DNA from 2 places in the Burkholderia sp. PU8-34 genome. Region 2 is predicted to be linked to the other one. Evidence: riboswitches for the same ligand, from Rfam matches in the RefSeq annotation. Region 2 holds a riboswitch; the other holds the start of a gene.
The links. Region 2 has a riboswitch for cobalamin ahead of ACV22Z_RS16920 (TonB-dependent receptor domain-containing protein). Riboswitches for the same ligand answer to the same signal wherever they lie in the genome.
Positions count from the first base shown of each region.

Region 1: another riboswitch for cobalamin. It lies ahead of cobA (uroporphyrinogen-III C-methyltransferase); the one in region 2 lies ahead of ACV22Z_RS16920 (TonB-dependent receptor domain-containing protein).

Region 1 is NZ_JBSAXC010000002.1:640,858-645,987, forward strand. Features, by position in the region: gene ACV22Z_RS07615 (cobyrinate a,c-diamide synthase) at 126-1,430, opposite strand; gene cobO (cob(I)yrinic acid a,c-diamide adenosyltransferase) at 1,434-2,036, opposite strand; gene ACV22Z_RS07625 (cobalamin biosynthesis protein) at 2,078-2,452, opposite strand; gene cobA (uroporphyrinogen-III C-methyltransferase) at 2,452-3,216, opposite strand; cobalamin riboswitch at 3,385-3,625, opposite strand; gene ACV22Z_RS07635 (DUF3857 domain-containing transglutaminase family protein) at 3,710-5,130, opposite strand, start outside.
Region 2 is NZ_JBSAXC010000006.1:157,611-162,740, forward strand. Features, by position in the region: gene ACV22Z_RS16895 (SIMPL domain-containing protein) at 1-548, opposite strand, end outside; gene ACV22Z_RS16900 (EVE domain-containing protein) at 731-1,192, opposite strand; RNA gene ssrS (6S RNA) at 1,294-1,475, opposite strand; gene ACV22Z_RS16910 (cell division protein ZapA) at 1,557-1,871, opposite strand; gene ACV22Z_RS16915 (ATPase) at 1,868-2,218, opposite strand; cobalamin riboswitch at 2,386-2,638, shown strand; gene ACV22Z_RS16920 (TonB-dependent receptor domain-containing protein) at 2,704-4,614, shown strand; gene ACV22Z_RS16925 (FecCD family ABC transporter permease) at 4,645-5,130, shown strand, end outside.

The sequences.
Region 1 (5,130 bases), on a different contig from region 2:
CCCGACGCAATGCGTGCGCGGGCCTGCATCGCACGACGATGCGCACGCCGATCCGCACGCGCGGTGATTGCGGCGCAGCGCATCTTTCCGCATGCGATCCGCTCGATGGCGGACGCCTCCTTCCTTCAAAACGCCGCGTCGTCGAACAACGCTGCCGCCGCAAGCGGATTCGACGGCCAGTACATGTGCATGTAGGTCGCAACGACCGATCCCGTCCGATAAACCGCCTCGCCGCTGCCAGCATTGCCGTCCGGACGGATGGCCGCCGCAACCGGCGCAAGTGGCGTATCGAGCCGCGAATAATGGAACGTATGCCCGCGCATCGGCCCGGTGCGCGTGTCGAGCTGCTGCATCCCCAATGCCGCGAAGCGGCGCTGCATCGTTGCGTGGCCGGGCAGCACGCCGAGCATCGGCGTCGTCGCGCCGTCCACGCCGGTCAACGTTTCGCACAGATACACCATCCCCCCGCATTCGGCGACGATCGGCCTGCCGGCCGCCGCATGCGCGCGGATCGTCCGCGCGCTCGTCGCGTTCGCCGCGAGCGTCGCCGCATACAGTTCCGGATAGCCGCCCGGCAGGAACAGCGCGTCGCAATCGCCCGGGACGGGCTCGTCGGCAAGCGGCGAGAAGAACCGCAACTGCGCGCCGAGCGCTTCGAGCAGCGCGAGATTCGCCGGATAGATGAATGAGAACGCCACATCGCGCGCGATCGCGATGCGCTTGCCCGTCAGCGCACGCGGCAGCGGCGCGACGTCGTCCGGCGCCGCGAACGCGACGGCGGGCGGCAGGTCGGCCAGCGCGGTCTGTGCGAGCACGTCGGCCGCGCGGTCGAGCCGCGCGTCGAGGTCGTCGATGTCGTGCGGCTGATGCAGCCCGAGATGACGCTCGGGCAACGCGATGCCCGCATCGGCCGGCACGTGGCCGAGCCAGCGCAGGTCGCCGGGCAGCGCCTGCTGCAGCAATTCGGCGTGACGCGCGGAACCGACGCGGTTCGCGAGCACGCCGTAGAACGGCAAGCCTTCGCGAAAACGCGCGAGGCCGAACGCGATCGCCGCGAACGTCTGCGCCATCGATTTCGCGGAAATCACCGCGACGACCGGCACGCCGAACGCCGCCGCGAGATCCGCGCTGCTCGGCGTGCCGTCGAACAGCCCCATCACGCCTTCGATCAGGATCAGGTCGGCGTCGCGCGCGGCCTCGGCGAGCAGTGTGCGGCAGCCGGCTTCACCGACCATGCCGAGGTCGAGCGCGTGCACGGGCGCGCCGCTCGCGCGTTCGAGCAGCATCGGATCGAGAAAGTCCGGCCCGGTCTTGAACACGCGCACGCGGCGGCCGAGCCGGCGATGCAGCCGCGCGAGGCCGGCCGTCACCGACGTCTTGCCCTGGCCGGACGCGGGCGCGCTGACGAAGAGCGCGGGGCAGGCGGGCATCGCTCAGAACTCCACGCCGCGCTGCGCCTTCACGCCCTGTTCCTTGTACGGATGCTTGACGAGCCGCATCTCGGTGACGAGGTCGGCGGCTTCGACGAGCGCATCGGGCGCGTGCCGGCCGGTCACGACGACGTGCAGCGACGCAGGGCGGGCCGCAAGCGTCGTGAGCACTTCGTCGAGCGGCAGGTATTCGTACTTGAGCACGGTGTTCAGCTCGTCGAGGATCACCATCTGGTAGTCGCCGCTTTCGATCATCCGGCGCGCTTCGTCCCAGCCCTTGCGCGCGGTCGCGATGTCGGCGTCGCGGTTCTGCGTGTTCCACGTATAGCCGTCGCCCATCGTCACGAAATCGCATTGCGCGACCGCGCCGAGGAAATCGCGCTCGGACGTATGCAGCGCACCCTTGATGAACTGCACGACGCCGAGCCGCATCCCGTGGCCGAGCACGCGCACGGCCATGCCGAACGCGGCGGTGCTCTTGCCCTTGCCGTTGCCGGTGTTGACGATCAGCAGGCCTTTTTCGTTGACGGCGGCGGCCTGCTTCTTCTCGTGGCCGGCGCGGCGGCGTTCGGTCATCCGCTGATGCGCTTCGGGATCGGTTTTCATCGGAGTTCGTCCTGTCGTAACAAAGGGTTCAACGCGAGGGTTCAAAGCGGGCCGGCGAGCGCGACCGTCACGCCGTCCCGCGCGAGTTTCGGGCCGAGCAGCCGGCCGTGCGGCGCGGCGAGCCGCGCGCACGGCTCCGCGACGCCCGCCACGCCGAAGCGGGCGAGGGCGGCCGCCGACGGCCCGCTCGCCGCGAGTTCGGGGTGCGCGGCCAGCTGCGCCGCGCCGAACGCGACGAGCGGCCAGCCGCGCCGCGCGCACAGCGTGCGCAGCGCGTGTGTGCGGGATTTTTCGGCGAGCGTCGCGACGACGGCCGGCTGCGCATCCGGATGCCGCGCGAGCGCCGCGCGGATCGCGGCATCGAGCTGCGCCGCGGTGACGCCCGCGCGAAAGCCGAGACCGAGCGCGACCTGCATTACGCATGCTCCGGCGTTGCGCCGCCCGACAGCGCGGCCTGCACCGCGGGATCGGCGGCCAGCGCGGCAACCCGGCCGATCACGACGATCGCGGGCGAGCCGATGCCGGCCGCACCGACTGTTGCGACGACGGTCGCGAGCGTCGCCAGCACGTGACGCTGCTCGGGTCGCGTCGCCGATTCGATCGCCGCGCACGGCGTGTCGTCCGGCAGGCCGCCCGCCAACAGCGCGGCGACGATCGCGCCGAGGCGGCGGATGCCCATGTAGATCACGAGCGTCATCCGGGTGGCGGCGAGCGCTTGCCAGTCGGGCTCGTCGTCGCCCGCGCCGTGTCCCGTCACGAAGATCACACCCTGTGCGTCGCCGCGATGCGTGACCGGAATGCCGAGCGCGGCCGGCGCGGCGATGCCGGCCGTGATGCCGTTCACGACCTCGACCGGAAACCCCGCCGCGCCGAGCGCGATCAGCTCCTCGCCGCCACGGCCGAACACGAACGGGTCGCCGCCTTTCAGGCGCGCGACGCTGCGGCCCGCGCGCAGGTGCGCGAGCATCGCGGCGACGATCGTTTCCTGCGGCGTCGACGCATGGCCGCCGCGCTTGCCGACGTGCTCGATCCGCGCATCAGCGCGCGCATGCTGCAACACGTCGGGGTTCACGAGATCGTCGACCAGCAGCACATCGGCTGCGCCGATCGCGCGCACGGCCTTGAGGGTCAGCAAGTCGGCGTCGCCGGGGCCGGCGCCGATCAGCCACGCGCGGCTCATCGGGCGCAGCACGGCGCGAACCGTGTCGAAGCGGGGGAAAGCGGCGAACGGACGGCGCGAAGCCGGCTTGCGGAATGGCGGTGCATAGCAGAATGAAAGCAGCCCGCTCGAAGCGGGCATAAGCGCACACGATCCGTCCCCCGCGGATCGGGCGTTCGGCGAGCGACTCGCTCGCCCCTTGCGTCGGCCGGTATCCGGGCTGGCCGCTTGCCAGGCCGCGGCCTTCCCACCCGAGGCAGGCGGGCAGTGGCATCGTGGGCGGCATGGGCGCGTGCGCTCGAAAGGCGCGTTGCGCGGGCGGCGTACCGTTGCGGGGACAGCACAGGCCGGGCGGTCGTCCGCCTCCTGTTTCCCGTTTGACTGCATGTGCGGAATGCGCATGCGAGCACCGAACGCGGCGCATACGATAGCACACGCGTCAGCGCAAACGCATGCGGGGCCGGCGCCCGCCAGCCGGCGACGGCGCGCGATGCGCGGGCCGCCGCGGCGCCGGTCAGCGATACAGGATCTGCCGCTTCAGGTCCTTCGAGATGCTGCGCGCGGCGTCGGCCCACTCGGCGAGCTTCGCGCCGCTGCATACGTTGCCGCCGAGATCGCGATCGAGCACGCGCGTCACGTCGACGGTCCGGCCGTCGCGGCGATAGGTCGAGCGATACGCGATTTCGCCGGCGCGGACGTCGACATCGGGCGGAATCGCGAGTATCTCGACGTCGGCCGGCAGCGTGATCCGGTAGCGTTCCTCGAGCCGCGTTCCGGCGCATACGCCTTCGAAACGCTTGTCCTTCTGCTGAAGGACGAAATCGGCGAACTCGCGGATCCGGCCGAAATTCGGCAGCGACGGCACCGCGAACGCCGCAGGGCCCGGCATCAGCGACAACTGGTTCAGCGTGCCGCGCAGCGCGATCGAGAACGGCTGGTCGAGTGCGTCGAGATGATGCGGGGTCATCTGCAGTTCGCCGGAGAGACCGGAGCGGCGCAGCATCTCGTCGGCCAGCCGTTTCGGCTGGACGTACACGAACATCTGCCGCGCGTGCTGGACGGCCTGGCCGTCGAGCGCGATGTCGCCCGTCATCGTCGCGTTGCCGTCGCGGTCGAGATCGAGCGTGTAGGCGAGGAGCGACCGGCTGTTGCGGCCGTTCTGCGGCGGCGTGCGGATCACGTTGCCCGTCGCGGTGTCGAGCGCGGGCTTGCCGCTCGCCTCGAACGGCAGTGCGCCGAACGGCAGCACGCCGGCCGTCGTATCGGCGAACACGTCGAATTCGGGCAGCCACACGATCGCGTGATTGAACGTCAGCACGTCCGGCGCGTCGGGCAGGCGGTAGCGATCGCCAAGGTTGACCAGCACCGTGCGGCTCTCGATGCCCTTCGCCGCAAGCAGCGCGGACAGCAGCGTCACCTGGTCCTTGCAGTCGCCGTAGCGGTTCGCGAGCACGTCGTCGGCCTGATGCGGGACCACGGGCCCGGCACCGAAATACACGCCGACGTAGCGGATGTTGCGGGCGACCCACGCGTACAGGCGCATTGCCTGCTCGCGACGGTCGTCGACGCCTGCGGTGATCTGGTCCGCGAGCGCGCGGATCGCGTCGGCGGGCGCCTGCTTGTCGGCGGCGCGCGCCTGATACGCGCGCGCGATGTCCGCATAGCCCGAGAAATTGCTCGCGATGAAGACGGGACCGACGTCCGTCCAGGCGACCGTGTTTGCCTGTTCTTCGATCGGGCCCGGCGCGGGCGTTTCGTAGTGGTACGCGCGAATCCGGCGTCCGCCGCGCGTCCTATCGGACGTCGCGCGCATCCCCCTCGCGTCGATCGCGACGGCCATGCCGGCCGGCGTGTCGAGCGTGACGTTCGCGGTACGGTAGTCCTCGATCGGCGGAAACGCGAGCTGGACGCTGAATTTGCCGGGGAACAGCGTAT
Region 2 (5,130 bases):
TTCGCGGCTTCGTCCGCACGCATGCGGAACGACTTGATCGCTTCGGTCGTGAGCTTCTCTTCGGCTGCGCGTTGCGCTTCGGGCGACAGCGAGAACTCGACGTTCGCCACCTGCATCAGGTTCGACAACTGGCCCGCGAGCTTCGACGCCGCGGCGAAATCGCGCGACTCGAGCACGACTTCCGTGCGGCCGCGCCATGCGGAGATCTTGCCGTCGCGATCGGTGCTCGGATAGACGGAGAACGCGCCCGTATGCGCGGTCACGCCGGACACGCTCTTCGCTTGTGCGAGCGCGGCGTCGGCGCGCTGGTTCAGCTGCGACGTCAGGCTGCCCGGATCCTTCGCCTGCTCTTCATAGAACAGCGTGATATGGATGATGTCCTGCGGCACTTCGCTGCTCGCCTGCGACGACAGCGACAGCACGCCCGACGGCTGCGGGAAGTGCGGGTTGACGGCTTGGGCCTGCGCGGTGGCGGGCGCGATGGCCAGCACAGCGGGCACGGCGGCGGCAAGCATCAGCGACAGCGCGAGTGCGGATTTCTTCGTCATTGTTGGGTTCCTTGTCGATGGCGCGCACGCGGATCGCGCGTGCGCGACGCGGGCGGACCGCGCGAGGGAAAAACGACAGCCGGCCGGATCGGCCGGTCGCGGTTGCTTAGGCCCGGCGATGCATCGGCGAGTTCCGGACGCGCCGCGCATGCTGACCAAATTTGACGTTTGCCCGCCCGCGCTTACTTCATCAGCCGTTCGGTGATGAAGCGCCATTCGGCGCGCGTGACAGGTGTGATCGACAGCCGGTTGCCTTTCGCAAGCACACGCATGTCGGCGAGCTCGTCGTATTCGCGCAGCGCCGCGAGCGGCACGAGCGGCGACTTCTTCACGAAGCGAACGTCGACGAGCAGCCAGCGCGGCGTTTCCTGCGTCGACTTCGGATCGTAATAGGGACTCTTCGGATCGAATTGCGTGGGATCGGGGTAGGGTGTCGACGACACTTCGGCGACGCCCGCGATGCCCGGCTCGGGGCAGCTCGAGTGATAGAACAGCACGCCGTCGCCGAGCTTCATCGTGTCGCGCATGAAATTGCGCGCCTGATAGTTGCGCACGCCGGTCCAGGGCAGCGTGCGCTGCGGCGCGTTCGCGAGATCGTCGATGCTCGCTTCGTCCGGTTCGGACTTCATCAGCCAGTATTGCATGGATCGTGATCGACGCAGAAAGAGGCTGCTACAAGAGGCCGCTACAAAAGAGGCCGCTACAAAAGGAAACGGCATCGGGTGCAAGACCCGATGCCGTTGGATAGGCCCCCGCCTTAGCCGCTAGGCCGGCATCCTGAACCTGGGGTTCAGAATTGGTCGCAGTTAGCAGCACTTCGGGTACATCAGACAGAGTGACGCGCGCGCCCGTGCTACAAATTTCCGCAACCGTGCACATGGCATTGGTTCAAGGAATATATGACCTTGGCGAACCAGGCAGGGAAGCTGACTGAACTGTGAATCGTTGTGTCCAATTTGACCACCGTTGACCGCTGAGATCAAGGGGAATCGACACATCGATTCGAGGTTACTGCGTCTCGTGCTGTGCGAGCACCGCACCGAGTTTTTCGTTCATCTGGCGCATTGTACGCCGGATTTCTTCCGCCGGAAATGCTTCACCGTGACGCACGCTCGTTTGCAGCCGCAGCAGTTCGGACGCGAGCGACAGCGCCGCCATCACGGCGATGCGATCGGTGCCGCGCACCGAGCTGTTCGAGCGGATCTTCGTCATTTCCGCGTCGACACGCGCGACAGCCTCGAGCAGCGCCCCTTCGGTCTCGGCCGAACAGGCGAGACGATAGGCCTGGCCGAGAATCGAGACTTCGATCTGCTTGGTGCTCATGCGTGTTCTCCGTGGCTTGCCGCGTCGTCGCGATCGGCGCGCGCCTGTGTATCCAGCAGATCGAGCTGGTTGTCGGTTTCCGCCACGCTCTTCGAGCGCGGCAGCTTCTCGAGAATCGCGTTCAGTTTCACCTGAGCGTCGTCGATCTTCGCCGACAGCGTGTCGCGTTCCGCCTCGAGCGCATTGCGTTCCTCGCGCAGTTGCGTGAGCTCGGCGCGCACCGTGTCCGCTTCCGCGCGCAATTGCGCGACTTGCTCTTCGAGCGCGAGCCGTTCCGAGTGATAGCGCTGGTTCAGTGCAATCAGCCGGCCAATATTTTGAGATAGGGTTTCGAGTTCGTTGAGCATCTGCTGCGTCCTCTAAAGACCCAGCATTTTAGCGCGGAATAACGCGCATTCCGACATCTGTAACGTTTCCAGTCGTAACACCCCTGCTTCTTGCCGCGAAATTGCGAGACGGGGGCCGGTTTTTGCCTGTGTGCCGAGCGCTTTCTTGACGCTCTCGCGGACCGCTCCTAAACTGGCGCCGCCTCGGTGCTCGCGCGTGCGACGCGCGGTTAAACGGGAAGCAGGGCGCCGGCTCCGCCAGGAGCGGCCAACCTGCGCTGCCCCCGCAACGGTAAGCGGCCGCATCGGACGATGCAGGCCGGCTCGGGTGCGCTCGGCGTGTGCGGTTCGCATGCGGGCGCAGGCCACTGCGCATGATTGCGCGGGAAGGCGAGCCGGTGTGCCGCCAGCCCGGATACCGGCCGAGGCGGGGAGCCCGTGCGCGGGCTTCATGACGCGCGGCCTGCGGGGAAGCGGGGCGCGCAGCCGTTCACAGGATGTCTTCGATGCTGACCCCAATCGCCCGCAACGCGCTCGGCGCGCTATGCGGGCTGCCGCTCGCCGCCGCGGCCCAGACTGCTGCTGCACCGGCCGTACCCGCCACCTCCACCACACCCGCTGCCGCGCAGACAGGACAGAACACCGACGCGCAGCTGCTCGCGCCGGTCGTCGTCACCGCGCAGCGCGCGCCGCAGGTCCTTGCCGATGCGATTCCGCAAACGACCGTGTTCGACGCGCAGGACATCGCTGCGCATCCGGGCGCCGACCTGCCGACGCTGCTCGCGTTCGCGCCAGGCGCGCAGATCGTGCGCAACGGCGGCCCTGGCGCGAGCGCGACGCTGTTTTTGCGCGGCGCGCAATCGACGCAATCGCTCGTGCTGGTCGACGGCGTGCGCGTCGATTCCGCGAGCCTCGGCGCCGCGCAGCTGAGCCAGCTGCCGCTCGACCAGATCGAGCGGGTCGAGATCGTGAACGGCAACGTGTCGTCGCTGTATGGCTCCGGTGCGATCGGCGGCGTCGTGCAGGTGTTCACGAAGGACGGCGGCAATCATCCGCCGCGCTTCAACTTTGCGGTCGGCCTCGGCAGCTATGGCACGCAGACGCAGCAGGCGGGCGTGTCGGGCCGGCTCGACGCCGACGGCAAGACGACCTTCAGCGTGTCGATCGCGCGCGACAAGGACAACGGCTTTTCCGCGCTCGATCCGGCGAAGCAGCCGAATGCGAACCCGAACGCGAACGGCTACCTGAACGAGAGCGTCACCGCATCGCTGCGGCATCGCTTCGACGATCGCTGGGATGCGGGCGTCACGTACTTCCAGTCGAACGGCACCAACAGCTACGACAACGCGTTCGGCGCGCCGACCGACCTGAACAACCTGTATTCGCGCGTGCAGCAGGCGCGCGTCTTCGCGAACGGCAAGCTGTTCGACTGGTGGACGACGCATGTCAGCGTGGCGACCGGCAACGACCGCAGCCAGACGGAGCTGAACGGCGTCTACACCGACCACTTCAATACCGACAACCGCCAGTACACGTGGCAGAACGATTTCCGGATCGCGCCCGACCACATGATCCAGGCCGGCTACGAGCGGCTCGACCAGCAGTTCATGTCGAACGTGTATTCGGCGCCGCAACGCCACGTGAATTCCGGCTGGCTCGGCTACATGGGGCGCATCGGCCGCCAGCAGTTCCAGGCGAGCCTGCGGCGCGACCAGTATTCGGATTTCGGCGGCGCGAACTCGTACTATCTGGGCTACGGGCTCGACCTCACCGATCGCTGGAAAATCACCGCCAGCTATTCGGACGCGTTTCGCGCGCCGAGCTTCAACGACCTCTATTACCCGATCGCCGGGAATCCGTCGATCCAGCCCGAGCGCAGCCACTCGGTCGAGGCCGCGCTGCAATATGCGGCGAACGCGGTGGGCGTCATGCGCATCACCGTGTTCCAGACGCGCTATTCGAACCTGATCGACTACCGGCCTGAAGCGAACAGCTTCTTCTATGTCGCGCAGAATGTCGGCCGGGCGAAGGTGCAGGGGCTCGAAGGCTCGTGGCAAGGGCACGTCGGCGCGACCGACGTGCGGGTTGCCGCCACCTTGCAGAACCCGATCGACGAAACGCAGAATCAGGACCTGGACCGGCGCGCGCGGCGCTTCGCGTCGGCAGCGGTGAGCCGCGCGTTCGGCCCGGTGCGCGTCGGCGGCGAATGGCTCGTCAGTGGCGCGCGCAACGATTCGGGCGGCGGGCGGCTCGGCGGTTATGGGCTCGTCAATCTGTCCGCGCGCTACAACATCACGAAGGCGTGGTACGTCAGCGCGCGCATCGACAACCTCTTCGACAAGGACTACGAGCTTGCCTACGCATACAACACGCCGCGGCGCGGCGCCTATGTCACGCTCGGCTGGCAGCAGCAGTAAGCGCCCGGCGTGCGCGGCACGGTGCGCCGCATGAGCGCCACGCGCGCGGCGGCGATCTGGGCGGCGCTCGCCGTGGCCGTCGCCGTGCTGTTCGTCGCGTCGCTGACGATCGGCAGCGTGCCGATGTCGCCGCTGCAGGCGCTCGCATCGCTCGTTCCGCACGGCGGCGGCGATGCGCTGTTCGCCGACATCGTTCGCACGCTGCGGCTGCCGCGCGCGCTCGCGGGCTTCGCGTGCGGCGCATTGCTCGCACTCGCGGGCGCGCTGCTGCAGGTGCTGCTGCGCAATCCGCTCGCGGAACCGTACGTGCTCGGCGTGTCGGGCGGCGCGGCCGGCTTTGCGCTCGTCGCGATGATCGCGGGCGCCGCGTGGTGGCTCGTCGATGCGTCGGCGTTCGCCGGCGCGCTCGTGTCCGTGGGGCTCGTGCTCGGCCTCGCGCGCCGCGAGCTGTGGCGCGGCGAGTTGCGTGACGCGTCGCCGCGGCTGCTGCTCACCGGCGTCGTGATCGCGGCCGGG